Regions from separate parts of the Idiomarina sp. genome, predicted to be linked through region 2. Evidence: predicted binding sites of a transcription regulator. Region 2 holds the regulator's gene; the other holds the start of a gene.
What was found. Region 2 encodes sigma-54, which starts transcription at its own class of promoters, with help from an activator protein. Its sites were predicted from a motif close to GTTGGCACGNNNNTNGNNT; they were not measured.
Positions count from the first base shown of each region.

Region 1: flgF (flagellar basal-body rod protein FlgF) is a predicted target of sigma-54. The motif match lies at 12,167-12,185, and genes of this name have one in related genera.

Region 1 covers NZ_CP080268.1:1,531,356-1,546,771, forward strand. The annotation lists gene fliD (flagellar filament capping protein FliD) at 1-893, opposite strand, end outside; gene KZ771_RS07550 (flagellar protein FlaG) at 906-1,343, opposite strand; gene KZ771_RS07555 (hypothetical protein) at 1,429-1,626, shown strand; gene KZ771_RS07560 (four helix bundle protein) at 1,629-2,000, opposite strand; gene KZ771_RS07565 (flagellin) at 2,455-4,044, opposite strand; gene flgL (flagellar hook-associated protein FlgL) at 4,447-5,661, opposite strand; gene flgK (flagellar hook-associated protein FlgK) at 5,668-7,707, opposite strand; gene flgJ (flagellar assembly peptidoglycan hydrolase FlgJ) at 7,798-8,748, opposite strand; gene KZ771_RS07585 (flagellar basal body P-ring protein FlgI) at 8,729-9,829, opposite strand; gene flgH (flagellar basal body L-ring protein FlgH) at 9,842-10,516, opposite strand; gene flgG (flagellar basal-body rod protein FlgG) at 10,548-11,336, opposite strand; gene flgF (flagellar basal-body rod protein FlgF) at 11,372-12,115, opposite strand; gene flgE (flagellar hook protein FlgE) at 12,403-13,782, opposite strand; gene KZ771_RS07610 (flagellar hook assembly protein FlgD) at 13,798-14,481, opposite strand; gene flgC (flagellar basal body rod protein FlgC) at 14,508-14,960, opposite strand; gene flgB (flagellar basal body rod protein FlgB) at 14,989-15,387, opposite strand.
Region 2 covers NZ_CP080268.1:2,704,890-2,720,305, reverse strand. The annotation lists gene rplM (50S ribosomal protein L13) at 1-135, opposite strand, end outside; gene zapE (cell division protein ZapE) at 342-1,451, opposite strand; gene KZ771_RS13170 (YhcB family protein) at 1,577-2,035, shown strand; gene KZ771_RS13165 (DegQ family serine endoprotease) at 2,121-3,479, shown strand; gene KZ771_RS13160 (trypsin-like peptidase domain-containing protein) at 3,563-4,618, shown strand; gene murA (UDP-N-acetylglucosamine 1-carboxyvinyltransferase) at 4,631-5,890, opposite strand; gene KZ771_RS13150 (BolA family protein) at 5,899-6,159, opposite strand; gene KZ771_RS13145 (STAS domain-containing protein) at 6,202-6,492, opposite strand; gene KZ771_RS13140 (ABC transporter substrate-binding protein) at 6,505-7,161, opposite strand; gene mlaD (outer membrane lipid asymmetry maintenance protein MlaD) at 7,178-7,645, opposite strand; gene mlaE (lipid asymmetry maintenance ABC transporter permease subunit MlaE) at 7,652-8,428, opposite strand; gene KZ771_RS13125 (ATP-binding cassette domain-containing protein) at 8,428-9,228, opposite strand; gene KZ771_RS13120 (TetR/AcrR family transcriptional regulator) at 9,331-9,885, opposite strand; gene KZ771_RS13115 (KpsF/GutQ family sugar-phosphate isomerase) at 10,043-11,020, shown strand; gene kdsC (3-deoxy-manno-octulosonate-8-phosphatase KdsC) at 11,026-11,574, shown strand; gene lptC (LPS export ABC transporter periplasmic protein LptC) at 11,571-12,131, shown strand; gene lptA (lipopolysaccharide transport periplasmic protein LptA) at 12,103-12,636, shown strand; gene lptB (LPS export ABC transporter ATP-binding protein) at 12,640-13,365, shown strand; gene KZ771_RS13090 (RNA polymerase factor sigma-54) at 13,409-14,875, shown strand; gene hpf (ribosome hibernation promoting factor) at 14,904-15,191, shown strand; gene ptsN (PTS IIA-like nitrogen regulatory protein PtsN) at 15,194-15,416, shown strand, end outside.

The DNA of each region.
Region 1 (15,416 bases), 1.2 Mb from region 2:
TGATCAAGTAAACCAATGACACCATTATACGCCTTAACAAACCCGTCGATGTTTTTACGCACCGCGCTGTTGTCTTCAGCAATACGCATGGTGGCGGTTTCACCGTTCTGCGACTCGCCTTCGACGGTAATGGTTGAACCCTGAATGACATCCTCAAAGGTGTTATCAGCACTGGTTGCATCGATACCATCAACACGAATTAACGCATCTGTCGCCTGATCATCGGCAGCAATCGTCATCCCCCCGGCACCGCCCCCATTAGCGACTGTCGATAACGCATCAAAATCCGCATTGGTGTTGGTAATTTCAATATCATTGCCCGCACCGGTCTCTGACGAAGTGGCGACCAAGCGCGCTTCCGAGCCCGTGTTAATAATGTTGAAGGTCACACCAAAGTTATCTTCTGCGTCATTAACCTGTTGACGAATGTCATCTAATGTTGCATCGGCTGCTACGTCGACTGTGAAACTATTTTCTCCGGCCGTAAACGTCAGGCTCCCCGCCTGGGTGCTCACCACTTGATCAGCATCGGTAAAGGCGCCGATCGTTGACGTTGCACGACTGCCCTTCGCCATATTCACCACTTCGACGTCAAAACTGCCCGGCGCCGCATCACCGTCACTCGATACCGATATAATATCGCCCGACTCCGGTTGCGTTACCGTGGTTTTGTTTTGGCTGTATTGGTCAACATCAGCCAGTTTTGCTGCTGCATCTTTAAAGTCGGACATGACGGATTTCAGCTCCCCGATAAACGAGAGCTCCACCGACAAGTTACTTTCTTGTCGATTCAGGCGATTAACCTTAGGCGTTCGCTCGGCATCTACTGTTGCCTGCACGATTCCTTCTAAGTCTAGCCCGGATTGTGCCCCGAGGGATGAAATACTTGCCATAATAGGCCTCCTTTAAATACTGCTGTCGAACAGATTTCCGCTTCGACTATCTGGGTTATCGACCAATTCATCGATAGCTTTAGCGATCTTAAGCGCAACTTCCGATGGAATTTGCCGTATGACATCGCCGCTGTCTTTGTCGATGACCTGTACGACGGGGGATTCGTTATTTTCCTGCATCACAAACTGCAAGCTGGTATTGCGGATCGTCTCCGCTTTATTCAGCTGGTCAATTTGTTCGGCCAGCTGCGCCGAACTGGCGGTCGATTGCAACGATGCCTGGTCTTCTTTGGCGGCATCTGCTGCCGGCGCAGCATTATTTTGCTGTTGCACCGCCTTAACCGCACCAATGACCTGCTCGCGCAACTGCCCCCGCCCGGTGCCGGGGTCAGCCGCATTGCCGGCGTTTGCCCGCATCACATCGCGGCTACTGATTGTAAATTCACCCATAACCTTGTCCTCGCTTATTGTTGGTTATGATAGCTGTTTAGTGCAATAAATACACTAATACGTGTAGGTTATCGGCGGGGCGCTGATGAACTTTAGCGATTTGTTTGAATATTTTTTGAGCTTGGATGGCGGCTTCGCCGCCAGGCTGGGATGCGGCGCGCTGCGCTTGCCGCAGGCTGTGCGCATGTGCGCTTCGCGCCATGCGGCTGTGTACGAGCCGCTTGTGCACGGCCACGTGGAGCGTAGCGACACGTGCAAAGCCTGTTACGAGCGTAGCGAGTAACATCACAGCCTGCGGGCGGAGCCCGCATCCCGGCTCTGCTCGAGCTTCCCCCGAAGCCGCTGCAATCCAACATAAATCTGTCGTAATGCACGACGCCATTCTTCTCGCTTATCCGCCTCAATCCACTTTAATCCCAGCGCAATTTGCAGTTGTGTATCAAGTTCTGCGCATGAGCCGATGGCGTAATATAGGATTCTTCGTCGGTCAGCAGGAGTGTCTCGTGTCATTGCTTCGGCAATATTGCTGGGTATCGAAATGGCGCTTCGGAATACCTGATCCTTGAAACTGAAATTTTTGCTGTGTTGGAAAGCTTCCATTATCTCAATGGCGATATCAAGGGAGTGCTGCCAAAGCCAAAGTTTTTGATAATTCATTGTTTCTGTTGGGTTGTGAGGGGTGATTGCAGTTTAGGTGATGCTTTTTGAATTTGCGGATGATTGTGGTGTGAGATTTTTGAGTGGGGATGGCGGCTCCGCCGCCAGGCTGGGATGCGGCTCGCTACGCTTGCCGCAGGCTGTGTTCGCGTCCGCTTCGCGGCGCGAGGCTGTGTACATGCGGGTTGGATGGCGGCTTCGCCGCCAGGTCGGGATGCGGCTCGCTGCGCTTGCCGCAGGCTGTGTGCATATGCGCTTCGCGCCATGCGGCTGTGTACGAGCGGATTGTGCATAGCCGCGCGCCGCGAAGCGGTCGCGCGCACAGCCTGTTACGAGCGGAGCGAGTAACATCACAGCCTGCGGGCGCAGCCCGCATCCAAGCTCAGAGCAAAAAAAAACGGCCCCCGAAGGAGCCGTCTGTATTGCTTTAGACTGATTAAGTCATTGTAGGTTATTAACCCAACAGTGACAGAGCAGCCTGAGGACGCTGGTTAGCCTGCGCCAGGATAGTAGTTGACGCCTGCTGAATGATCTGCGCCTGAGTCAATTTAGCAGTCTCTGCCGCGAAATCCGCGTCACGTACACGTGAACGAGCTGCTGATACGTTTTCAGAGATATTGCTCAAGTTTGAAATCGTGCTCTCAAACCGATTTTGAACAGCACCTAAGTCAGCACGCTGACCATCAATTTGAGCAATAGCACCATCAATCACGTCAATGGCTGACTGAGCTCCGCCCTGAGTATCAATGTTAATATTTTCAACTGAATTGAGCTTTTCAGCAGTTAAAGTCGCATTATCATCAATAGCTGCAGTATTGAAACCACTGCTGGTGGCGTCTTTAGTCGTTTTAAAGTTCACTATGCTTGAATCAGATGAAACAGTCGCACTAGAGAAATCGAGGAAACCTGTCGTTTCCACGCTCGCTGATGCTGAAGCATTAGTTCCTGCTGTTACCGTTTCAGTACCACCTGTTACGTTGCCATCTGCATCGCGAGACTGGATGTTTCCGGTTAGCCCATCGGTACCACCACCAGTGATAGACATACTAATGTCCACATTGTTGCCGGCGCTATCGGTCACAATTATTCTGTCATCCGAATCGGTACCGGCGTTTGATTCTTGCGTTACTGTTATACCTTTTTCTTCTAACTCTGAGATAGCGGCTCCGTCTAACTTACTGAAGATATCTGCAACTGTCTCGTCTGCGTTTGGGGTTGCGCCTGCAGCGACTGTAATATCATCGGCGACAGTAACTCCTGCGATCGTTAGGGTTAACGAATCACTGCCGGTGGTGTTCGAACCAAATGATAGTTCAGTCACGTTCTGTGCGGCAACACCGGTAACCCCGTCAACTTTGTTTAATTCTCCCGCTAAGTCTTTTGCGGACATGCCGTTACTTAAACTTATGTCAGATGTAGTACCGTCGATACTAACTTCGAATGCATCACCTTCCCCGAATTCCAATGGTGTGGTTCGAGTCCCTGCTATACCAAGGTTGCTTATCGAGGTCCCGTCAATGCCCTTACCGACTGCGCCTATTGCTGAAGCTGAGATGTCTGCTAGCTCAAAACCAATTGTTTGATTAGACTGAGATCCTACTTGGAAGTCTCTGGAACCAAAACTGCCATCCAATAGGTTTTGACCACCAAACGAGGTAGTTTCTGAAATACGGGTTAATTCAGACTGTAAAGAAGAAATTTCTTTCTGCAACGCCCCCCGATCCTCATCACTGTTTGAACCGTTAGCTGACTGCAGTGCTAGTTCACGCATACGCTGCAAGATGTTGGTTGATTCTGACATCGCGCCTTCAGCGGTCTGAACCAATGATACGCCGTCGTTAGCGTTACGGGTGGCTACGTTTAGACCATTGACCTGTGAGGTCAGACGGTTTGAAATTTGTAGACCGGCGGCGTCGTCGGCTGCGCTGTTGATACGAAGGCCTGACGACAAACGTTCGAAAGCTTGGTCAAGCTTATTGCCTGATTGTACCAGCTGATTCTGTGCGTTGATCGAGCTGACGTTGGTGTTTACATATAAAGCCATGTTGCATGCTCCCTTAGTTTTAAACGAAAGCTTGGTGTTACCAAAGTTGTGTCGCCAAGCTGGAGGAACGATTCGGCGTCGTGTTTTGCCTGATTAAAATTTCCTCTCGTAAAGGGTATCGGCGAGGTATTAGGAACCTTTAGAAAATATTTGAATTTTTTTTGACCGGGGGGAATTCAGTGGGGATGGCGGCTTCGCCGCCAGGTTAGGATGGGGCTCGCTGCGCTTGCCGCAGGCTTTGCGCATGTGCGCTTCGCGCCATGCGGCCGTGCACAACCGACAGTCTGCATTCGTTTTGCTTTTACACAGCCACGCAGAGCGAAGCGATGCGTACAAGGCCTGGCGCAAGCGCAGCGAGCGCCATCACAGCCTGCGGGCGCAGCCCGCATCCAAGCTCAAGGTTTACTGCACGTAATCAAACAAACTCAACTGATTAATCCGCGAAAAAACCTGCTGCGAAGCCTGATACAAGGTCTCATTTTTCACCAGTTCAGTCACAGCTTCGTTATAATCCACATCGGATAGCTCGGCGCGGGCGGTTTGATTAACGACGTCGGATTCGCGGATGGATTCGCGGGTGGCTTCCATCACATTTATACGTGCGCCGATGTCGGCTTGGGTGCCGACGACGCTATCCATGGCGGTGTTCAAATCGTCCAGCGCCCATTGCGCTTGATCTTGCCACTGTCCATCGACGCCTTTACCTTCTAGTGCGCTGGCCAGGTCGCGGATGAGGGTGATGGCGTTTTGCGATTCACCGGAGTTATTGCCGATTTCGATGGTGTCGCCGTTAGCCGGCAGGTTTTCCGGATCAAACGACAGTTCCAGGCCGTTAAAGCTGAGTTTGCCTTCGCTCAATGTGCCCGTATCCAGTGCATTTCCGTCGCCGTCGGCGATGGTGTAGCCGCCGCTACCATCAAAACTGATCGCTAAGTCCGCCGATGCGCCGGCGTCTTGCTGGCCTTCAGTAAATGCCACGAAGGCGTCACGATCGGTCACTTTTAGCTTCTCTAACTGTTCAGCGCCGGCATCAACGTCTAAATCGACACGCTGAGAGACCGCTGCAAAGGGCTTGTTACCCGGTTCGTTAGCCGCTAATTTAAGGCTCGGTGATAGTTGTAACTCGCGCTGCCCTTGATCGCCGACATATTGATATGAATCAGTCGCGGTGTTGAATTCCATCGGTTGTTTACGGCTCTGGTAACCGGAAAACAGGTATTCACCCTGAGCGTCGCGCGAATTCGCTTGGTCGAACAATTGTTTTTCGATGGCACGGAGTTCTTTAGCAACGGCCTGGCGATCTTCCGGGCCGTAACTGCCGTTGATGGCTCCGGCGGTCAGTTCGCGTGCCCGCAGCATCGAATCATTAACGCTGTTTAAGGCCCCTTCTGACTGACGTAGACCGTTTTCCAGCGTGACACTGTTGCGCATAAACTGCTCGTTTTGCGCCAGCGAGTTATTAATGTTCATCACCTGTGCGTTGGCAATCGGATCGTCCGATGGTGATAATAATTTGGTTTGCCGGGTCAGCTGTTGCTGTACCTTGTACAACGCATTTTCGGACCGTTGCAGGCTTTCTAAACCGCGTTGATAGACTAAATTAGTACTTATACGCATCGCTGATTACCCCACTGCATTCAGTAAACTATCAAAGGTCCGCTGCGCCACGGTTATAATGCGGGCGGCAGCGTTGTAAGCACGCTCAAACTGGATCAGGTTGGCGGCTTCTTCTTCCAGGTTGACCCCGGATTTGGCTTCGTACATAGCCTGGTTTTGTGCTTCTATCGCTTGTGCTGACTGCAGTCGGGTTTGCCCTTGTGCGACAAAGCTACCGACATCCGACACCACGCGCGAATAGCTTTCGGCAAAGGTCAGCGTCGGTTGATCATTATCAACCGCTGAGCGACGCACTTGCGCTTCCCGTTGTGTTTCTACCAGCGCCAGGCCGTTGCGGTTATCATCAAAACCATCGGTGTTGTATTCCAGGCTAAAGCTATCGCCGGCTTCTGGTGTGCCACTTAACGAGAACTCCACATCGACTGGCTCGTCGCCAAAGGGTGCGGGTGTCTGCTGTGCATTAGCCTGCGACACCAGATTTTCCAGCGAGTTGGTATCAAAGGTGATGGCACTGCCGTTTTTACGTTCAATGCTGACATTATACGTGCCGCCACTGACACTGTTGATGGCTGCGCCGATTGGTGCGCCATCGGCCAGGCTTCGGTTCGCTTTATCGAAAAAGTTACTGGTGCCGTTGATACCTTCAAGCTCTATTTGCGCTTCGCCTTTATTGCCATTGTCATTAGCCACCCGTATCGGCGATGCCAGTGCTAAGTCTTGCGGCCGTTCAATCGCTATCGCAATATCTTTGGCGATGTCTTCGGTGGGTTTGGCTAAAAACTTATCGCCGTCAGCCGCGGCGCTAAAATCATTTGATGACAACTGAATGCCGTATTCCGGCACGTCGATGGCGGTATCACCACCGCTAAAGTCGACTTCGACCGGTTCGGCGCCGGCAATCGGGTTGCCCTCGCCGTCAGCGGCGGTCACGCGAAAGGTATCGGCATCGACTTTTTCAATCAGTAGGTTGTCTGAGGTTAATTGCTCGCTGTTGCCTTCTAGCAGTTTAACGTTGATATTGGCATCGCCCTGGTTACCGGCAAAATCCAACCCGCGCACGCCGGTCTGGCTCAGGTCAAATAATTTGCTACCCAGCTGGTTGTCCAGATCCATGCCTTTTTGATTTTGTGTATTCATGACATCGGCAACACGCAGCGCCATTTGCCCGACCCGACGTTGAGTGGGTAACAACACATTATCGCGGTAATCTAAATAGCCACCAATTGCTGAACCTAATGAATCTGATTTTAACGAGAAGGTGGTGGGGTCGCCGCTATTGGTCGATTCAATACCTAACTGGATACGGCCGGTATCCGGCGCGCCGGATGTAGTGATGACGTTATAACGTCCATCTTTTAGCACCAATGGGCTGCCGTTTTTCAGGTTAATTTGAATGGCGTCGGAGTCACTGGGTACGACCGTAAAATCAACTAGCTCTGAGAGCTTCTCAAGCTCTTGGTCGCGCTGGTTTTTTAAGGCGTTGGCATCGTAGCCTTTAACTGCCGATGAGCCGAATTTTAATTCGTTATTCAGGTCGGCGATATTTTCGGCAATGGTGTTAATTTGCCCAACCGAATCGCGCACGCGCTCGTTAACGATCGTTTCTTGATCATTTAAATAGCGTGAGAAGTCGTTAATTCGCGTCATCATGCCATCAGCTTCGCTCAACACCACCTGGCGGTTGGTGATTGATGACGGGTCGTTATTGGCGTCTTGTACGCTATTAAAAAAGTTAGTGATCGACTGATTGATGCTGCTTTCGGTGTTACCCAGCAAAGAGTCTAATGGTTGTGCCTGATCTAAGCGCCCCTGCTGAAATGAGGTGTCCATGCGACTGCGGTTAAGCTGACCAAAAATGTATTCGTCTATCATGCGGCGTGACTCGACGTTACGTAGCCCACCATACTCATTACCAATATACTCCGGGCGCTCTCTGACATAGCCGGGGTTATTGATATTGTTGATATTTTGGCCGGTGATCTGCAATGCACGCTGATGCGCTAAAATTGCATTCTGACCTTTGCTTAACAAGTCAAATGACGCCATTAGGGTCACTCCTTAAATTACTGCACTATGCGTATATCGGCATCGCGGCAAAAAAGTTGAGCCTGGACGGCAACTTTTTGCCGCCTGCCGTTACAACCGTTGCATTATGGTTTTCAGTTTGTCGGCATAGTGCGGGTCGGTTGCATAGCCGGCTTGTTGCAGTTGCTCTGCGTATTGCTCAGGCTGTTCAGCAGCCACTGCCCGCTGGTAGCGGGGATGTTGTGTTATAAAATTAGCATAATCGTGCAGACTTTGCTCAAGGTTTACATAGCTTCTGAATGCGGCTTTTTGTTTGCCCGCGGTCATGCCGTCGTATTCCAGTGTGTTGACATGGGATTTGTCACCTGACCAGCGTTGATCGGCTTTAATATTGAACAGATTGTTACTGGAGCCGCCATGGCGTCCGGGCACGATGCGCTGGCCCCAGCCGGTTTCCAGTGCCGCTTGCGCTATCAGCGCTTTGGCCGGCAAACCGGTTTCGTCCGCCACTTGTTCGGCGTGCGGCTTAATCAGCGCAATAAAATCATCGACCGAATTAACCTGTTGCGGCTGCTGGCCGACCTTTATCGTATTAACCCGGTGGTCGCCGTAAAATAAACCGGCATCAACCCCGCCCTGATCACTGCGTGTTTTATTGCGATGCAGCACCGCAGCACGTGGGTCGGTAAGCTCACCGCCGACTCGTTCAGTGGTCTGAATACCGCCCTGCTGACTTAATTGCTTCACCATCAAGTCCGCTAGTCCCAGAGAGCCTTGGGACGACAGCTCTGAGGTTAATTGTTGGTCGTACATGTCACGGTACATATTGGTGTAGCGACTATCCAGAATATTGTCTTTAGCAAAGACCTCGTTGGCTTTGCGCATACTGCCCATCACCATATTCAAAAATATGGCTTCGAACTGTTGGGCTGCGGCCTTTAGCGCTTCATTTTTATCTTCGCCAAAGGCTTTTTCGCGCAAACTATCCAGCGCGTGGTTATCTAACGCGGCGGAGGCTTGTGCATTAACCCCGTGATTGGTATTAAATGACGATGAGCTCACCGGAAATTGCTCCTGCTTGCTTCAACGCTTCCAGCACGGCGATCATATCGCCGGGTGCCGCGCCGATTTGATTCACTGCTCTGACTAAATCATTTAATGTGGTGCCGGGTTGGAATACAAACATGCGGGCATCGTCCTGCTGCACATCGATAATACTCTGTGGCGTTACCACGGTTTCGCCATCGCCAAATGGGTTGGGTTGATCGACCTGGGCGTTTTCGGCAATGGTTACCTGCATATTACCGTGCGCTACCGCTGCCGGGCGTAGCTCGACGTTTTGACCCACCACCACGGTGCCGGTGCGGGCGTTGACGATGATTTTAGCTGAACCCATCGCCTGCTCGACCTCTAAATTCTCGAGTGTCGACATATAGCTGACACGCTGGCCTAAATCCCGCGGCGCTCGCACGCGCACCGAAGTCGCGTCGATGGCCTGTGCTGCTCCTTCACCAACTAAGCCGTTAATGGTCTCGGCGACACGTTTGGCGGTAGTAAAGTCCGACTGGTGCAGGTTAAAGGTAAAGTAATCACCATTGCCAAATGAGGTACGGATTTCGCGCTCGACACTGGCGCCCCCCGGGATTCGACCGACCGTTGGTGTGTTCACCACGATGCGCGAGCCGTCATTGCCCTCGGCGCCCAAACCGCCAACGATTAAATTACCCTGAGCGACGGCATACACTTCGCCATTGGCACCTTTTAAAAAGGTTTGCATTAAGGTACCGCCGGTTAAGCTATCGGCACTACCGACGGATGACACGGTTACATCGATTTTTTGGCCGGGTTTAGCAAACGGCGGAATAGTGGCGGTTACCGCCACAGCGGCGACGTTATTAATTTTCGGCCGCTCACCCGACGGCATATTGATACCAAAATTACCGAGCATGGTACGAAAGGTCTGGTCCGTAAAAGGCGTTTGTTCGCCGGTTCCGGGCAGGCCAACCACCAGCCCATAACCGACCAGCTGGTTATCGCGGATGCCCTGTACCGAGGCGATGTCTTTTATGCGCGAGGCCTGTACCGGCATTACCAACGATGCCAGGCTCAGCGTTATTAATAAAAATTTAAGAAACCGCAACATGCTCATACTCCCTTAAAACGGCCAGATCGGGCTATTGAAAAAGCGCGTCAACCAGCCCTGTTCTTGCGTGTTGGCCAGCGTTCCGGTACCGCTGTATTCGATACGCGCATTGGCTACCCGCGTTGACGGAATGGTGTTTTCAGCACTAATGTCCTGCGGTCGGATCATGCCGGTTAAGCGGATATATTCGTCGCCGGTGTTAATGCGCATCCATTTTTCGCCACGCACAATTAAGTTGCCGTTAGCCAGCGTACGGATAACGGTGACCGTGATCTCGCCATTGAGTTGGTTACTTTGATCGGAGTCACCCTCGCCGCTGAACGAGCGGTTGCCGCCAAAACTTGCGGATAAGGGGTTACCGCCAACGGTTACATCGCGACCAAAAAGCTGTGGGGTCGGCAGTGCGGTACTACTGTCTTTGGTGGTTTCGGTCGATGACGACTTACTGGCGGTGGTTCGCTCTTGTAAGCTCACCGTAATAATATCGCCCAGCCGTCGTGCTTTAATATCAGAGTAGAGGCTGTCTGCGTACTGCGCCTGAAACAGCGAACCATCTGGCACTACCGGTTGTGCGCGCTCTTCCGGTAGCACCGGCGCATACATGGGATCATCCGGCATGGGTTTCTGCCCATTGCTTGCACACCCGGTGATTACGGTTGCTACAAAAACTGCCAAGAGTCTACGCATCATATCATCCACCTATTCATTGACGCTCAGGTTAAAGTTGCTGATTGATGTAACTCAGCATTTGGTCAACCGAGGAAATCACTTTCGAGTTCATCTCGTAGCCGCGCTGTGCTTCAATCAAATTGACTAACTCTTCTGTCACGTTGACGTTAGAGGTTTCTAACATGCCCTGACGCACGGTACCGATGCCATCGACACCCGGCACCGATTCGAGTGGCGCGCCACTGACTGCTGTTTCTTTATACAAGTTTTGCCCGACCGGCTCTAAGCCCGCCGGATTAATAAAGCTGGCCAGGTTCATCTGCCCAATAACGGCGTTATCGGCGTTGCCCGGCTGACGCACGGTAACCTCACCTTCTTGCGAGATACTTAGCGAAATCGCATCTTCGGGCACCTGAATTTGCGGTTCGATGGGATACCCGTTACCCGAGGTCACCATGGTGCCTTCCTCGTTAACTGAGAACTGCCCGTTGCGGGTGTACGACAAGGTGCCATCGGGCATCAGAACCTGAAAAAAGCCTTTGCCGTTGATCATCACATCCAGTGAGTTATCGGTGGTTTGCACGTTACCCTGGGTATGTGACTTTTGCGTTGCCACCACTTTGGTACCCGCGCCCAACATCAATCCGTTGGGTAATTCCACGTCTTGTGCTGACTGACCGCCGGGTTGATTAACGTTTTGGTAAAGCAAATCCTCGAAAATGGCACGACTCTTTTTAAAGCCGACCGTGCTGGCGTTCGCCAAGTTGTTTGAGATAACCGAGATATCGCGCTGTTGCGCATCAAGGCCGGTTTTACTAATCCACAGTGCAGGATTCATCGTTATTCTCCTCTACCTATGATTAACTTAAGCGATTAACTTAAGCGCATCAGCGATTCAGCGCGTTGCGCATTCTCGTCGGCGGTTTTCATCATTTTGACGTTCATTTCGTACTGTCGTTGCAACATGATCATCTGGGTCATTTCGCCAACAGAATTGACGTTACTGCCCTCAAGTGCGCCGACTTCGAGTTTGACGTTGGCGTCAGCGATCGCTTGCTGGCCGTCTTTCAACTCAAAAAAGCCTTCATTGTTTTTCTTCAAATTATTCAGTGGCGGGTCCACCAGTTTAATCCGGTCAACAATCTCCATGGCATCTTCCGGCGCGCCCTGCGGGCGGATCGAAATATTGCCGTTACTGCCAATCGTTAACGAATCTATCGGCATTGGAATTAATACCGGTCCGGCATCGCCCATGACCGGGTCGCCGGATGAGGTCCGCAACATGCCGCCAGCGTCTATCTCGAGACTACCATTGCGGGTGTAGCGTTCGTTGCCGTTGGCGTCCTGCACTGCAAGCCAGCCTTGTCCTTTGACTGCGACGTCAAGATTACGACCGGTCGTTTGAATGCCGCCGTGGGCAAAGTTTTGCCCCGGGCTCTCAGTCAGTGCAAATACCCGCGTTGGCAAGCCTTCGCCAAACGCTTGCATTGATCTGGCCTGCTGCAAATCGGCTTTAAAGCCGGTGGTATTAACATTAGCCAGGTTATTAGCGCTTTGCGATACGGCTTTCATGTTCTCGTTGGCACCGCTCATGGCGATCCAAAGCATTTTGTCCATGATTGACCTCCAGCCAAAAATTTGTCACTTAGACGTTTATGCTTAAATGGAATGCAGAGATCGTGCCAATGTGCGGCTTCGCCTAGGTTCTGCTCGGCTGCGCCGAGGTTTTGGGCACCTTTGGCGCGGTTTTGTTCGGCTGCGCCGAGGTTGTGTGTGCCTGCGGCACGGTAGCCATAAAAAAAGGGCTTGCGGATGCAAGCCCCTTCATTGTGTTTAAACAGCCATCGGCGAGCGAAGCGAGCCGATAAACAGCCGCGACGAAGGCGCCGATAGTCGCGGTGCGACTATCGGATCTGCAAGATGTTCTGTTGCAGGCCGTTGTTGATTTCCAGTGCCCGTGAGTTGGCCTGGAAGTTCCGCTGGGCTGAAATCAAATCGACCAGTTCTTTGGTCAGATCGACGTTAGAACTCTCTAATGCAGAGGATTCTACAGCACCAAAGACGCCCGAGTTTGCCTCACCAGAGGTGGCAATACCAGATGCCTGACTCTCTGCCCATGACGCATTGCCTAACTGGGTAAGTCCCTGTTCATTGGCGAAGCGTACTAACGCGACTTTACCCAAATAACTGACATCACCATTAGAATAACTGGCTAAAATCAAGCCATCTTCAGCAATATCAATATTGGTTAAGCGACCGACGGTGGTACCGTCCTGCTCCAGTAAGTTAACACTAAAATCAGAAGCAAATTGTGTCGGCGCTGTTTCACCTTCAGAATCAAACTGATCACGGAAGAACACATTGATCTGTTGGGTGTCATCGGCGCCGTTGTTTAGCACACCTGAAAGTGACAACTGACCGGGCTCAAAAGTGCCGTTACCGTTAGCATTTAATGGTGAACCTGATTCATCAAAGCGAACACGAACACCGGTGGAGCCATTCTCTGCTGGCTCCGCGCTAGCACCGCCATTATCAAAGTCTACAACCTGGCCATCGACAGCGGTGTAAATATCCCAGGTATTATTCTCAATACTCGCTTGATTTGAATCACGGCGTACATAATAGGTGGTCAAAACGTGCGACTCACCCAACGAATCATAAATCGTTGTTGAGGTTGATGACGTGTAAGAGGTTGGGTCGTCAACACTAAAAGGATTACCCGGGACCGCTGTAGGTCCGGTACCTTCTGCCACTCTAACACCTGGCGCGCGTGCATCGAGGTTAAATGACTGATACTGGTTTTCGGTCGCAGACGGCGCCCCGGCAGAATCAGGAATACGAATAGGGCCTGATGCCGCCAGTGATGTTGACTGCGTCGCACCGCTATCACGATCAACCGGGAAGCCTTGTAAAAACTGACCCTGATTGTTAACGATATAGCTGGAGTCGTTTAATTTAAACGCGCCCGCTCGTGTGTAAGTAAAATCCTGGTCGGTCAGTCCTGAGGTCGTGGCAAAAAAGCCGTTGCCGCTAATCGCCATATCCAGCGAGTTTTGCGTAAACTGCAGCGTACCTTGACTAAACTGCTGAGCAACTGCCGCGGTGGCAGCGCCATTACCGGTCTGCTGGTCAGAGCCACTAAAAATACTATTTGCATAAACGTCAGAAAATTCTGCACGCGACCCTTTAAAGCCGGTTGTTTTGACGTTGGCAACGTTGTTAGACGTCACATCCAAATCTTTTTGTGCGGATGAAATACCGCTTAAAGCTATGCTAAATGACATAAGTCACCCCTTTGATTAACTAATCTCTGATACTTGACCAAACTTGATGCCGCCTAATCCTTCCAAATTAAGCACAACGCCATCGCCTGAGCCCATACTCACACTCTGAACTTTTGCTCGCATTTGTAGTGGCACTTCCACCCGTTCACCGCCGATCGTTGTTTGTGCGGTAAATGAATAAACACCCTCTTTTACCGGCTCGCCGGCTTCATTCATGCCGTCCCAGTTAAAATCATGGCGGCCATTGGCTAAATCACCTAAGCTGACCGTTTTTATCACCTGTCCGACTTCATCTTTTACCGTGACTTTGGTGTTATAGCCGGATTGCTCCAGTGCAATTGCTCCATCAGCGCCTTCACCGGCGTTAGCAAATGCTTTGTTGGATGGCACCAGCACATCACGACCCACCATGGTTGAAGCTTGCAGCGCCTGATTCGATGACATGTTCTGGGTAAACTGAGTAAACTGTTGCGACAGTTCACTGATGCCCTCAGCCATCGAAAAGTTAGTCATTTGCGAAATCATCTGATCATTATCCACCGGCTTGGTCGGATCCTGCATGTTCAGCTGTTCCGTCATCAGTTTGAAGAAGTCCTCTTGCTCGAGTTTTTGTTTTTCGCTCGGATCTGCAAACTGTGCTCCTTCCTCCCTTTTCCAGCGCATGCTGTCAACGTAGGAGTTGTTACTGACACTTTCCATCGTTTATCTCCTGTTAGCCTTGTCTACTAACCTTGACCAAGGCGTAATAAACGCTGAGTCATGGTTTTAGCGGTATCCGCTACTTGTACGTTGCTCTGATAAGAGCGTGAGGCGGAAATCATGTTGGCCATCTCTTCCATGGTGTTGACATTGGAGCGGTAGATGTACCCCTCGCCGTCAGCCATCGGATGATTCGGCGCGTATTCGATTTGTAGTGGTTTTTGACTCTCGACAATACCTTTAACTTTAACCCCCGCAGCCTGGCCTGCTTGCGACTGGTTGGTCAGGCTATCGCCCCGATAGCTACCTCCGGCATCGGCAAGTGCCGTTGCAAAAACCGGGTTACGGGCACGATAGGTATCATCCACGCTGCTGCTGACTGAGTTTGCGTTCGCCAAATTACTGGCGGTGGTATTCAGTCGCACTGACTGCGCGCTCATGGCTGAACCACTGATGTTAAAAATGTTGAATAAGCTCATGCTGACTTACCTCGATTGGTCTTTACCATTACTGGCCGCTAAGCGCTTTTTTGACACCACTGATCTTGCCGTCAAGGAAGTTCATGGTCATTTCATATTCCAATGCGTTCTGTGCATACAAGTTTTGTTCCAACTGCACATCGACCGTATTACCATCGCCCGTGTCCGGCTGCGTGGGTACGCGGAATTTTTCCTGCCCGGCCGGGCTGATTTCGACATTGAAGTGTTTTTCGTGGGTACGCGTTAGCTTATGATTTTCCATGCCACGCTGCGCTTGCTGCAACGCTTGCTGAAAATCGAGGCCTTTCGCTTTGTATCCAGGGGTATCGGCATTAGCGATGTTATTGGCAATCATCTCCGCACGCTGGGTACGTACGCCCAGTGTGTGCTGTTGGATGCCAAGGAGGTTATCCATGGTAAGTGCCATTTTTTCGTCTCCCGTGTTTTCGATAGGGG
Region 2 (15,416 bases):
AGTATACTCAGCTTTATGCTTGCCGCGCAGGCGACGAGCGATTTCGGTAGCTAAACGACCTAAAGTTTTACCTTCTGCGTCTACTACATACCAGTCGCGTTTTACCGTTTCTGGCTTTGCTACAAATGTTTTCATGAGTTTAAAACCTAAATCAAAAAGTTCACGGACAGTAATTCCGGGCTTCCCCGCGAATCACAACAGTAAAATAACGAATAAAATCATTAAGTTACTTGCTGCAACCATTGGCTAATCAAAATTAACACAATGGACTGTAACGTGGGCTGCGCGGATTATAGGAAAAATGGCAGTAAAGATCACGTCTTTTTTGCAGAAAGTTTAACCTACGCCTTGTGCTCTTCCGCCAAATATTGCTGACTTTGCATTTCTTGTAAGCGACTGACACAGCGTTTAAATTCAAAACTCAACTGGCCTTCGGTATAAAGCTGTTCAATGGGCACAGCTGCTGACAGAATAAGCTTTACTTTACGTTCGTAAAACTCATCAACCAATGCAATAAACCGCCGTGCGATATCGTCATTACCGCGCCCCATCTGTTCGACGTTACTGATAAGAACGGCATGATAAAGTTGACTGATTTCCATATAGTCGTTTTGTGACCGTGCAGTTTTGCAAATGGCACTAAAATCAAAAAACACAACGTCATCACTGACAGCACGCACAGCAATATCTCTGCCGAGGATATCGATAGTGGTCTCGTCATAGGCTTGTTTATTTTCCGGGGCCAGTTGCGCGAAATACTCAATTAAATTTTTATCCGCCTGTTGGTCGAGTGGCGAATGAAATATTTCGGCTTTACTTAAGGTGCGCAAGCGATAATCAACACCACTATCGACGTTAATCACACGACAATTTTCTTTAATCCGCTCAATCGCCGGTATAAAACGCTCACGTTGCAGTCCATTTTTGTACAGATCATCAGGTACAATGTTAGACGTTGCCACCAGCACCACGTTGCGTTCAAATAAATACTCAAACAGCTTACCCAGCAACATAGCATCGGTAATATCCTGCACGAAAAATTCATCAAAACAGATAATCTGCGCTTGCCTGGCGATCCGCTCAGCGATGATCTCTAGCGGGTCTGACTGGTCTTTCAGGGTTTTCAATTCGCCGTGAACGCGGTGCATAAAACGGTGAAAATGCACTCGCCACTTGTGTTCAAGCGGCAACGCCTCAAAAAACGTATCCACCAGATAGGTTTTACCGCGACCGACACCACCCCAAAAATACAAACCTTTCGGTGGCTTCGGCGTTGAACTAAACAGCCGCTTCCAGAATGGCTGCTGCAACTGACGTTGATATACAACGAGTTGCTGGTAGAGGGTTTCTAATTGCTCAACCGCATGCGCTTGCGCCTCGTCATAACTAAAACCCGCTTGTTGCAGGTCTTTTTCATACTGCTGTTGGGGACTTAAGCCACGCGTTGTCACTACCTGTTACCCTCAGATCGGATTACCCATAAACGTGCAGATAGTTTATCATGATGCTAAGTTTGAGCAATCAGCCGCTATTGATACGATGCGGTTGTGGTTAAGTCACCATTCAGGAGTGAGTAATGAGTTGGATTATTGGTGTGCTGTTAGTAATAGCGGGTGCAATACTCGGCTTTTTTGTGGCTAAATTTTGGCTGTCCGGCGGCACCTCAGGTGATTTAGAAAGTCAGGTTGAACAAAGCCAGAAGCAATTAGCAGACTACAAACGTGAAGTTGCTGAGCACTTCGCAACAGCTAATGCACTAGTCGAGCAGCTTGCTGACACACAGGACAAACTGCACAACTACCTACAACAAAGCGCCGACTTACTGCAACAAAACGGTGGTCAGGACGACTTACCGTTTTTTTCCGAAGATACTTTACGGCAGCTGCGAGTGGCCAACACCGTGAATAAAGATTACCGTTCAGGGCAAACTGACGACGCCTCGCAGCAGGCGCCGCGTGATTACACCGAACAGCGCAGTGGGCTTTTTGAGAGCGACAAGGGCCAGGACGAGGATAATAGCTCAAAAACATCTTGAAACATTTTTAAGGTGAACTCATATAAAGAGTTAACAGTCTGAACCTGCAAGTTGTAATCCCCTGTTACTTGGAGAAAAAAGTAATATGAACAAATTGTTGACTCTTTTTGCTGCTTCCCTATTCGTATTGACCAGTACTGCAACCAATGCACAGGTGAGCATTCCGTTTTTCGGCAACAGTGATGACACTCCTACCCTGGCTCCAATGCTGGAAGAAGTGACCCCGGCTGTGGTTAATATTTCGGTTAAAGGCAAGCGTGAAGTACGTCAGCGAATGCCAGATGCGTTGCGCTTTTTCTTCGGCCCCAACGCCCCGCGCGAGCAAGTACGTGAACGCCCCTTTCAAGGTTTGGGCTCCGGTGTCATTATTGATGCAGAAAAAGGTTATGTGGTTACCAATAACCATGTCATCGACGACGCCACAGAAATTTTAGTTACATTAAAAGATGGGCGCGAGTTTGACGCCGAGGTCATCGGCACTGACGAGCGCTCAGATATTGCATTAATTAAGATTAAGAATGGTGAAAACCTGACTGATATCGAGATTGGTCAGTCGTCTGATCTGCGCGTTGGTGATTTTGTGGTAGCGATTGGCAACCCGTTCGGGCTGGGTCAAACCGTTACCTCGGGCATTGTCAGCGCGCTCGGACGCAGTGGTCTGGGTATTGAAGAGTTAGAAAACTTTATCCAAACGGATGCAGCCATTAACAGCGGTAATTCAGGCGGCGCATTGGTCACCCTGGATGGTCAGTTGATCGGTATTAATACTGCCATCCTGGGTCCAAATGGCGGCAACATTGGTATCGGTTTTGCTATTCCTTCGGATATGATGAATAACCTGGTACTTCAGCTAATTGAATTTGGCGAAGTTCGTCGTGGCGTACTGGGTATTCGTGGTCACGACTTAACCCACGACATCGCTCAGGCTCTGAATATCGACGCCAGTAACGGTGCGTTCGTTGCCGAGTCGATTCCGGGCGGTTCAGCCGACGAGGCCGGAATCAAATCCGGTGATGTTATTTTGTCGGTCAATGGTTCGGCTATTGCCTCTTTCTCGGAATTGCGTGCTCTTGTTAGCAGTATGGGACAAGGCAAAACAATCACCCTGGGCGTAGTCCGTGACGGCGAAAGCATGGAAATTGACGTTACGCTTGGTTCACAGGATGTCGAGGTTACGGCTTCTTCAATACACCCGGCTCTGGAAGGCGCTACACTAGCTGTATCCAGTGACCCTGCGGGCATCGAAATCACGCAACTTGAGGACGGTTCAGCAGCGGCTCGGGTAGGTCTTGAAGAGGGCGATATTATCCGTGGTGTTAATCGCCGGGCAGTCAGTTCAATGGGCGATTTACGCAGTGTCATTGAAGACACGACCGGTGTCGTGGCATTAAATATACAACGCGGTAGCAGCTCGTTATATTTAGTCCTGCGTAACCCGGGTTAAGATCATTTGACGTAACTTCAAGCGCTTACAAAAAGGTGACAGCAGTGATAAGCTGATGTCACCTTTTTTGCAGGAATAATACCATGAGTTCAGCCCAGTCCATGTTTCGCTTTTTGATTCAGTCCGTCGGACTGGGGCTTGTTGTGGCAGCAATTGTGGTGCTAATGATGCCGCTTATCTCGCCACAGCAAAATACTTTGAATCCCGAGAGCGGTCCGTTAAGTTTTAACTACGCGGTTGATCGCGCCGCACCAGCCGTCGTCAACATCTACAGTCTGGGCGAAATCGAAGGTTCTTACTATCAACCTCAAACATCACGTGTATGGCGCCTGGGCTCAGGGGTCATCATGGATAGTCGCGGTTATATCCTGACGGCGCAACACGTAGTTGACAACGTTGATCAAATATTGGTGGCGCTGCAGGACGGCCGTCAATACGGAGCGCAATTAATTGGCAGCGACTACTATACCGACCTGGCTGTGTTGAAAATTGAAGCCGACAACCTACCCGTCATACCGACCGCCGATAAGCCTCAGCCACGTGTCGGAGATATTGTATTGGCAATCGGTAACCCCTATAACATCGGCCAAACTATTACCCAGGGTATTATCAGTGCAACAGGTGGACGCGTGGGCGTTAGCCGCAGTTCATACTCCGACTTAATTCAAATGGATGCCGTTATTAACCAAGGCGCATCAGGCGGTGCGCTGGTGAATACCGCTGGTGAGCTCATTGGCATTAATAACGCCCGTTTCAATAACGCCTTTGGTGACGGTATCGAAGGCATTTATTTTGCCGTGCCATACAGTAATGCCCGCGAAATTATGCAAACCCTTATCGCCGAAGGTAAGGTCGTTCGGGGCTGGATTGGCATTAGTGTGGATCCCAACTCCAGCGACCAACTTGCGCAGCAAGGTATTCAGGTGACTGCCGTTGATCCCGGCAGCCCTGCTGCTGTCGCCGGTATGCGCCAGGGAGATATTATTACGCGTATCGGTGGAAAGCCGGTTCGCTCCGCGTCGGAAGGTATGCGAGAAGTGGTTAATGCTAAACCGGGTTCAGCCTTAGACATTACGATTTATCGTAACGGCGAGCCACAACAACTCACCGTTACAACCGCTGAACCACCGGGTGGTTAGACGTACCGGGCGTTAACTGCTAACGCGTTCAATGTCAGCGCCTAACTGACGTAATTTGTTTTCGATGGACTCGTAGCCCCGATCGATATGGTAAATGCGCTCCACGACCGTTTGGCCTTTTGCAACCAGCCCCGCAATAACCAGTGACGCCGACGCGCGTAAATCAGTACACATAACTTCCGCGCCGGTTAGCTCAAGAACGCCTTTACTAATCGCGGTATTACCTTCTAATTCGACCTGAGCCCCCATACGGCGTAGTTCGGGAATATGCATGAAACGATTTTCAAAAATCGTCTCACGAATCCATCCACTGCCCTCCGCAATACAGTTTAAAGCGCAGAACTGTGCCTGCATATCGGTTGGAAATGCCGGGTGAGGTGCGGTAATAATGTTAACCGGTTGCGGACGCTTATCAGCACGTATCCGGATCCAGTCGTCCCCTTTTTCGATCTGCGCGCCAGCTTCGCCAAGTTTCTTTAACACTGCATCAAGGCAGTCCGGATCGGTATTTCGACAGGTTACGTCACCCTGAGTTGCTAGCCCTGCCACCAAAAACGTACCGGTTTCGATACGATCGGGCATAACGGAGTAGCTACCACCGTGAAGTCGTTCGACCCCATTGATGGTAATAGTGTCAGTACCGGCTCCTTTAATGTCGGCGCCCAGCGTATTTAGAAAGTTGGCCAGATCGATAATTTCCGGCTCTCTTGCCGCGTTCTCAATCACCGTCTTGCCGTCAGCCAGGGTTGCGGCTGTCATTAGGTTTTCAGTGCCGGTTACACTAACCGTATCCATCAAAATCTGTGCGCCCTGCAGACGCCCGTCAACCTGCGCCTTGATATAGCCATTTTCAACCGTGATCTGTGCGCCCATTCGGCGCAGTCCTTCAATATGCAGGTTCACTGGCCGAGCCCCGATAGCGCAGCCGCCGGGAAGAGATACTTCCGCCTCACCGGTACGAGCCAGTAACGGACCTAATACCAGAATCGACGCGCGCATCGTCTTGACTAACTCGTATGGTGCAATAGTTTGCTGCAGTGACGCCGGCGAGATGGTCACCTGACCTTGTGTAATGCCACTGTGATCAATGCCCAGCGTCTGTAACAATTTAAGTGTCGTTTTAACGTCATGTAACTGCGGTACATTGCTGATGGTGACGGGTTCGCTTGCGGCAACCGTCGCTAGCAAGATTGGCAATGCTGCATTCTTGGCACCGGATATGGTGACATCGCCAACCAAGCGATGCCCACCATTAATATGAAATTTGTCCATGCGTGCAGTTAACCCTGTGGCATGACGAGCTTTTTATCGCGCGCCCAGTCGGCAGGAAGGTAGGTTTTTATGGATACTGCGTGCAACGTCCCGTCAGCAATTAGAGGCTTGAGAGGCGCGTAAACCAATTGCTGACGCTTGACTCGGGATAACGGCTCAAAAACGTCACCCACTGCGATGATGTTAACGTTGGCACCATCGAGTTTAACGTGCACTTCCGCCAGTTCGATTTGTTCCTTTAGTACATTTTCTATTTGTTCTGCGTCCATTATATTAACCCTTGTTACTGCAGGCAGTTAGCATTTAGGACGCTAGCTTAACGAAAGCACGCCCTCAACGCCACTGACTGCGGCAATTTGTTGTAACTGTTGGTTGGCGCCAACACAGCTGATGTCGCTAAGCCCCTGTTCTTTAACCAGGTCCAGCAACAGCGCAACCCCGGCCGTATCAACATTAGAGACGTCACTGAGATCGATTTTTGTTACCTTATCAGCACTGATCGCCTGCCGCCACGTTGTCCAGATGGACGGAATTGTATGCCGCGTTAACGAACCACTGATGGTTAGTACCTGCTGCTCGATGGCAAAGGTAATATCACTCATTAGCTGCCCCTGTTAGGCCGGTACATCAACTTCATCATCAAGACGAATCGGTTGCTGCGCTTTGTTATTCAACAACTCTATGGTGTTGTCGATACCGCGCGAGCGGATCACCGCGTTAATTTCGCTTTGTTTGCTGGAAAGCAGGCTAACACCCTCGACAACTAAGTCATATGCTTTCCAGATCTCGCTATCCGCATCGTAGCGTACGCGAAAGTTTAACCGAATGGGGTCGCGTCCTGTCTCGACAACCCGGGTCTCTACAGTTACGTCCCGATCACTGGCTGAGACGTTTTTAGGATTAACAAATTCAACCTCGTGTTTGGTCTCGTCATATTGTGTAAAAGCCCGGGCATAGGTTGCAACAATGTAGTCTGTAAAAGCTTGGTAAAAAGCCTGACGCTGTTCATTGCTGGTATCCTTAAAGTAACGTCCAAGTACCTTTTTCGAAGCAAAAATATTATCCACGTAGGGCATCAGCTCGTCTTCTACAATCACTTTAAGGTGATCTGGATTTTCATTAATCATATCGCGTTCGTTGGCGATACGTTGAAACGTCTGCTCGGCAACCTTCTCAAGCAGACGGTACGGATTATCGTCTTTTATCAACTCTGCCGACGCGGGAGCCACCAGCATCAATGCACTAATTGCCCAAATCACTAAGGTTTTCATGTTACTACTCCTTAAATTAGTCGTTGCCCTGGCTGAATAAGAATTGGCCAATTAACTGTTCCAACACCAATGCTGACTTAGTATCGCTAATGGTATCGCCGTCTTCCAGCATACCCACGGTGTCATCAATAAAGCCTGGCTGCAGTCCAAGATATTGCTCACCCAATAAGCCCGAGGTCAAAACTGATAACGAACTGGTCTCTGAAAATTGGCTGTAATCAGCGCTAATTTCCATTTCTACTGTGGGTTCATAATATTCCCCAGTTAGCGATATCTGACTGACCCGGCCAACAACAACCCCACCCACCTTTACCGGTGAACGAACTTTTAAACTGCCGATATTATCGAACTTGGCATACAGCGTGTAAGTTTCTCCTGCCGTTGCCGCACTGCCGCTGGCAGCGCGCAGTGCTATAAATGACAGCGCCAGCACACCTAATACGACAAATAAACCGACCCAAATCTGTGTTTTACGTGATTCCATGGTTTTCTACCCACCAAACATCAAAGCTGTAAGAATAAAATCAAGACCTAAAATAGTGAGCGATGCAGTCACTACCGTAGACGTTGTTGCGGTACTGATACCGGCAGAGGTTGGCACCGCGCGATATCCTTTATAAAGAGCAATCCAGGTAACAACAAAAGCAAATACGATGGACTTAAGTATCCCGTTTAACAGATCGTCATACCAATCGACAGACGACTGCATAACCGACCAGAAGGCACCTTCGTCGACTCCCAGCCAGCCTGAACCAACCAAATAGCCACCGTAAATACCTACTGCTGAGAATATCAGCGCTAACAACGGCATACTGACAAAGCCCGCCCAAAAACGCGGTGCAACAACGCGCCGCAGCGGATCAACCGCCATCATTTCCAGGCTCGACAACTGCTCAGTTGCTTTCATTAATCCAATTTCAGCTGTAAGCGCAGAACCTGCACGTCCCGCAAATAATAGCGCTGTGACAACCGGCCCCAGCTCACGCAACAGCGACAGAGCGACCATGGGCCCCAACGACTGTTCGGCGCCATAGTCAACCAAAATGGTGTAACCTTGTAAGCCCAGTACCATGCCGATAAACAGGCCACTGACAATAATAATTAACAGCGATAATACGCCAACCACATACATTTGCTGAATAAAAAGAGGCAATGACTTACGTGGATTTGGCTTACCAATAAGCGCATTCATCAGCATCGCCAGTGCGTAACCAATTCCGGCAACTTGATCCAACGACTTCTTACCCAGACGACGTAGCATTTCCATTATTGCGCCCCCTTTAGCAAATCCGTTGCAAAGTCGTCGTCACTGTAATGGAACGCAACCGGTCCATCGGCTTCGCCATGCAAAAACTGTTTAACAATAGCCGTACTGTCGCTTAACAGAGCTTTCGGCTCACCTTCTGCAACCACGCGTTTGTCGGCAATAATATAAGCGTAGTCTGCAATACTGAGCACTTCATCGACATCGTGTGTTACTACAATCGAGGTTAAGCCAAGTGAGTCATTGAGTGACTTAATTAGTTTGACTATAACGCCCATTGAAATAGGGTCCTGCCCGGCAAAAGGTTCGTCATACATAATTAAATCCGGGTCCAACGCAATGGCACGTGCTAACGCCGCCCTTCGCGCCATGCCACCGGATAGCTCAGCCGGCATCAGATGACGTGCGCCGCGCAATCCGACGGCTTCAAGCTTCATAATGACAATGCTACGAATGAGTGTTTCAGGTAAGTCGGTATGTTCACGCAGCGGAAACGCAACGTTGTCAAAAACACTCATGTCGGTAAACAATGCGCCGCTTTGGAATAACATACTCATGCGCTTGCGCAGTTCATACAACGGCTTTCGTGACAACGCCGGTACTTCCTCACCAGCCACCTTTATGCTGCCCGAGGTTGGTTTTAACTGGCCACCGATCAAGCGCAGTAATGTCGTTTTACCGATGCCACTGGGGCCCATCACAGCAACTGTTTTGCCTTTCGGCACAGTTAATGACAAGCCTTCATATATTGAACGCTCGCCATGGGCAAAATGCACATTGTTCAGCTCAACAAAATTGCTCACTGTGCTTCCTGTTTTTTAGTTTCTATTAAGCTTACGTAGTTTAGCCTGTAAGCGTCTAATCAATAACTGTAAAAATGTTGCAAAACGTATCAGTTAATCGAATCAATCGGTGTCGCCGATACTATCAACCAAAACCATTAATTTTTGCGCAAACTGCTCTCGATCGGCCTGGCAGTGCTGGCACAATTGCAATTGCTCAAATAAACGCGCACCGTGAACTGAGAAAAACAATAATTCCGCCAACTGCGAATCCGCTGTGGCGTTTTTTATCGTCTCAAACGTTTGTCGCACGTGGCTTTGTAATGGCTCAAGTAATTCAGGGTTATTAGCAGCTACGGCTAACATACCGCTACTGAGCTGTGCACACTCGGCGTCACTATTTAACGAGGCCAGCAATATGCTTTTTAGTTCTTTACGCGGGTCATCATTGAGTTGATCACGAAAATGCGCGCGTAACTGGTCAAATTGCGCCACCATACGCTCTAACATGGCAGCCAATAGCGCGTCTTTATTGGCAAAGTGGTAAAGTAACCCGCCTTTGCTAATGCCGGTTTCCTGGCACAAGGCATCGAACGTCAAATGCGCTGCGCCCTGCTCGGCAACAAGCTTTTCCGCTGCACCGATAATCACGTCACGACTACTTGGACGACCTGCCATAGAATTCAGCCACCTTTTATAAACCGTCTGGATGGTATAGTAATTAAAATATGCCATAAAAGCAATAGCCGAAAGTTCACAGAACTGACTTCATGGTAGGCACAGATAGGTCAAATAACGTATCATTAAGCTAAGCAACAGAATTAGGAAAAAAAGCATGCAGCAAATCACCGAAGATTTTAAAGCACTCGGTAAAGAAGTGCTTGAAATTGAACGGCAAGCTATCGACGATCTACAACAGTATCTCGATGTCAATTTTGACCGTGCCTGTCAGACGTTATTTGACTGTCGCGGACGCGTTATTGTAATCGGGATGGGCAAATCAGGTCATATCGGCGGCAAAATTGCTGCCACCCTGGCATCGACAGGAACCCCATCGTTTTTTGTGCACCCCGGCGAAGCGAGCCACGGCGATTTGGGCATGGTCACCGAGCATGATGTTGTTATCGCAATATCCAATAGCGGCGAGACGGCTGAGGTCTTAAACATTATTCCGGTGATAAAACGCCTGGGCGTTAAACTGGTAGCCATGACCGGCAATCCTGAGTCGACGTTAAGCCGCCTTGCCGACGTTCATGTGTGTATTAAAGTCGAGCAGGAGGCCTGCCCGTTGGGCTTGGCGCCAACGGCTTCAACCACTGCTACGCTGGTTATGGGTGACGCCTTGGCTGTTGCATTGCTTAAAGCCCGCGGCTTTACCGCAGACGACTTTGCCTTATCACACCCGGGGGGCTCGCTGGGTAAACGCCTGCTACTGCGCTTGCAAGACGTGATGCATACAGGTGAGCGAGTTCCCGTTACGCATAAATCAGCATTGATTAGCGAAGCCCTGTTAGAGATGTCACGCAAAGGCCTGGGCATGACGGCTATCGTTGACGATAACCAGCGGTTGGCAGGGATTTTTACTGACGGTGACCTGCGCCGTATTCTTGATAATCGCATTGATGTGCATAGTACCGGTATCAGCCAGGTTATGACGCGCTCCTGCACCACCGCCAATGCCGATATGTTAGCCGCGCAAGCGTTAAAGCTTATGCAGGACCGTAAAATCAACGGCCTCATCATTATTGACGAAGACGGCAAACCGGTCGGCGCGATGAATATGCATGATTTACTGCAGGCTGGAGTGGTCTAATGAAAATGATCAACACCTGGTACGGCGACATTGAGCAATCGTTACTGGATAAATTCCGGCAGGTACGATTACTTATCCTGGACGTCGATGGCGTGTTTTCGGATGGACGTATTTACTTAGGTAACGACGGCGAAGAATTCAAAGCCTTTCATACCCGTGACGGCTTTGGCATGAAAGCGCTGGCCAATGCCGGCTTCGAGACCGCTGTTATTACCGGTCGCGAGTCATACATTGTTGAACGCCGCATGCAGCATTTAAGTGTCGGACATATTTTTCAGGGCCAGTCGGACAAAACAGTCGCTTACCAGCAGTTATTACAGCAGCTTTCGCTGCATGACAGTCAGGTGGCTTATGTTGGCGACGATGTTCCGGATTTAGCATTGATTCAACGCTGCGGCCTGGGTATCGCCGTTAATGACGCGCATCCAGCGGTGCAGCAGGGAGCCGATTACATTACCCGTTGTGTCGGTGGTCACGGTGCGGTGCGAGAAGTTTGTGACCTACTGCTATTAGCTAACGGTCAATTACGTCAAGCCGAGGGAATTAGTCTGTGAACAGACGTGTCGCGCTAATCTTACTGCTACTTTTTGGTGCCGGGGTACTATTGGTCTGGCGCCCATTCAGCAGTGGCGACGGCGAAGGCAGTGAGCGACGCTCGCAAGTCATGCAGCCCGACTTCACCGCACGCGGCTTGCAGACACGTTTATTTGAGTCCGGCGGTGACTTAGCACACCAGCTAGATGCCGAAGGCATGGCGCATTATATCCAAATTGGCTTGACCGAGCTGACTCAGCCCACCTACACGGTATACACCCAGGATGACTTAGCAACATGGCAGATCAGCGCCGAGCAAGGTACATTTTACGATGACCAAACGCTGATTCTGGAACGCGGAGTTGAAATCATTTCGCTACAGCCTGATACTGCAATACAAAGGGTAATTACAGAATACCTGGTTATCGATATGGCAGCTGAAAGTATGCGTACCGACTATCCAGTAACGTTATTTGGTCCGCAATTAACTATCCGTGGAGATGGTTTAAAAGCTGACCTATATGCTGAAAAGATGGAGTTAAATCGACATGTTAAGACCGTATTTGAGCCTCGTTAGCGGCCTTGTTGTGCTGTTCAGTAGCGCCGTATTTGCACAGGGCGAAGCGGACTTTTCTAAAGCGATTGAGCTGACAGCCGGCCATGAAGAACTGGATATCAAAAATAATAAGTTGTTGCTAACCGATAACGTAACAGTAACCCAGGGGTCGCTTGTCATAAAAGCCGACCGCCTTGAAGCGCTGCGTAATAACGAGCAGCAAGCAGATACCTTCATTGCCGAAGGAAACCCTGCAACCTATACCCAGCAACTAGAAGACGGCTCAACTATCAGCGCTCAAGCGCAACGTATTACCTACTATCAGGCGCGCGAAGTGCTTGAACTCGTGGGTGATGCGCAAGTATCCCAGGGTGCCAGCCGCTCTAGTGCGCAGATTATTACCTATGACCTCGCCAAACAAACCTTAAGCGCCAGCGGCGAGGGCTCAGAGAACAACCGGGTAACAACCATTTTTACGCCCACCAAAAAGGACGACAACGACGACCAAAACGGGGGCAATCGCTAACTTATGGCTACGCTTTCGGTTCGTCATTTAGCAAAAAGTTACAAACGTCGGCAAGTGGTTAAAGATGTCAGCCTGGAGGTTAGTCAGGGCCAGATCATCGGCTTGTTGGGCCCTAACGGCGCAGGTAAAACGACCACCTTCTATATGATTGTGGGTTTGGTTAATAGTGATAAAGGCCAGATTTATCTGGATGACACTGACCTAACGCTGTTGCCTATGCACGAGCGAGCACGCCGGGGGATTGGCTATTTGCCACAGGAGTCGTCGATATTCCGCAAACTGTCAGTACGCGACAACCTGATGGCCATTTTAGAAACTCGAAAATCGCTAAGCGCGGTTGAGCGTGAAGAAAAAGTTGATGCGCTACTGGAAGAATTCCACATTGGCCATATCGCCAACAGCCTGGGGATGAGCCTGTCCGGAGGCGAGCGTCGCCGGGTAGAAATTGCACGGGCGCTGGCAGCTGATCCCACCTTTATTTTACTGGATGAACCCTTTGCCGGTGTCGACCCGATTTCAGTCTTAGACATCAAAAAAATTATCGAACATTTAAAAAATCGCGGTATTGGCGTGCTAATTACTGATCACAACGTGCGCGAAACACTCTCGGTTTGTGAACACGCTTACATTGTCAGTCACGGCCAGTTGATTGCCAGTGGTGACGCAGACAGTATATTATCAAACCAACAGGTTAAAGATGTTTACCTCGGCGAACAATTTACGCTGTAAGCCTATTCAGTAACGACTGATGCGAGAGCCGGGAGCCTAACGTATGCGACAAAGTCTTCAGCTAAAAATGGGTCAGCAATTAACCATGACCCCACAGTTACAACAAGCAATTCGCTTGTTGCAATTGTCATCGCTTGATTTGCAGCAGGAGATCCAGGAAGCACTCGATAGCAACCCACTGCTGGACGTCGAATCGGATATCTCAGATGGCGGCGCAGATGGTAAGGCACATAACGCGTCATCACGCGACCGTGACGATAGCCAACAAGAAACCTCCGACGTATTAAAAAAAGACCAGTTGCCTGATGACCTGCCGGTCGACAGCAGCTGGGATGATACCTATACCTCGTCCACGCCAGCATCGATGACCAGCGGTAACGGAAAAAGTTTTGAGGGCGAAATGGACGTGTACCAGGGCGAAACCAGCGAAACACTGCAGGATCATTTACTGTGGCAAATGCAGCTGTCGCACTTCAGCGATGAAGACACCGCCATTGCCGAAGCGATCATCGAATCTATTAATGATAATGGTTATCTCACCTCAAGTATCGACGAGCTAGTTGATGCGGTCGGTCTCGATGAGGTTGGCCAGGAAGAAATCTGTATGGTGCTGAAACGCATACAGCATTTTGATCCCGTGGGCGTTGGCGCGCGCGACGTTGCTGAGTGTTTAACTATACAGTTGCAGCAACTAGTAGAAGAAAGCCCGTTAAGAACACAAACGATAGAGCTCGTTCAGCAACACATGGAATTACTCGGCAACCGTGATTACCGCACGATTATGCGCAAAATGCGCCTGTCTGAGGCAGAGCTAAAAGCTTGTATGCAGTTAATCCAACAGTTACATCCTCACCCCGGCGAACAAGTGGCGCAAAAACCGGTGGAGTACGTTATTCCGGATGTGTCTGTGGTAAAAAAACAAGGCCGCTGGGTGGTCGAATTAAATCCTGACAGCGTACCTAAATTAAAGGTTAATGAAGAATACGCGGCGCTTAGCAAAGCGGCCAAATCCGAGGCTGACTGCAACTACATAAAATCGCATACCCAGGAGGCGCGCTGGTTTATTAAAAGTCTGGAAAGTCGCAACGATACCCTACTTAAAGTTGCAAACTGTATCGTGCAGCGCCAGCAAGGCTTTTTCGAGTACGGCGAAGAGGCTATGAAGCCCATGGTTCTTAACGATGTCGCCGAAGCAGTAGAGATGCATGAGAGTACAATTTCGCGGGTGACGACACAGAAGTATTTGCATAGCCCCCGCGGTGTTTTTGAGTTGAAATATTTTTTCTCCAGTCACGTCAACACAGAGGCAGGAGGTGAGTGTTCAAGTACTGCTATTCGTGCTTTAATTAAGAAGTTAGTGGCGGCAGAAAATCGCGCCAAACCATTGAGTGACAGTAAAATTGCTGAACTCATTGCGGAGCAGGGAATCAAAGTGGCAAGGAGGACCATTGCAAAGTATCGGGAGTCGCTTAACATCGCGTCCTCGAGCCAACGCAAGAGTCTGCTTTAAATCGTGTAGCTATAAGAAGGAAGACGTTATGCAAATAAATTTGACCGGTCATCACATTGATATTACTGACGCACTGCGTGACTATGTAGATACTAAGTTCGCTAAGTTAGAGCGACATTTCGACCACATTAACAATGTGCACGTCATCCTTAAGGTTGAGAAAACGGATCAAATCGCCGAAGCGAATTTGCACGTTAACGGCGGCGAAATTTTTGCCGACGCCAAACACGAAGATATGTATGCGGCAATTGATGGCTTAATTGATAAGCTCGATCGCCAGGTTATTAAACACAAAGAGAAACTCAAAAAGCATTAATCATGCAACTGTCTGAACTATTAAGCCCCGACTGCACCAAGTGTGCAGTCGAGGGTGCCAGCAAAAAGCGTTTACTCGAGGCTATTAGCCAAATTGCGGCCCCCAAATTGGTCGGCATTACTCGCCACGATATTTTCGAAAGCTTGTTGAATCGGGAGCGTTTAGGCAGTACCGGAATTGGGCTGGGTATTGCCATTCCTCACGGTCGGCTTGCCAATGCCACAC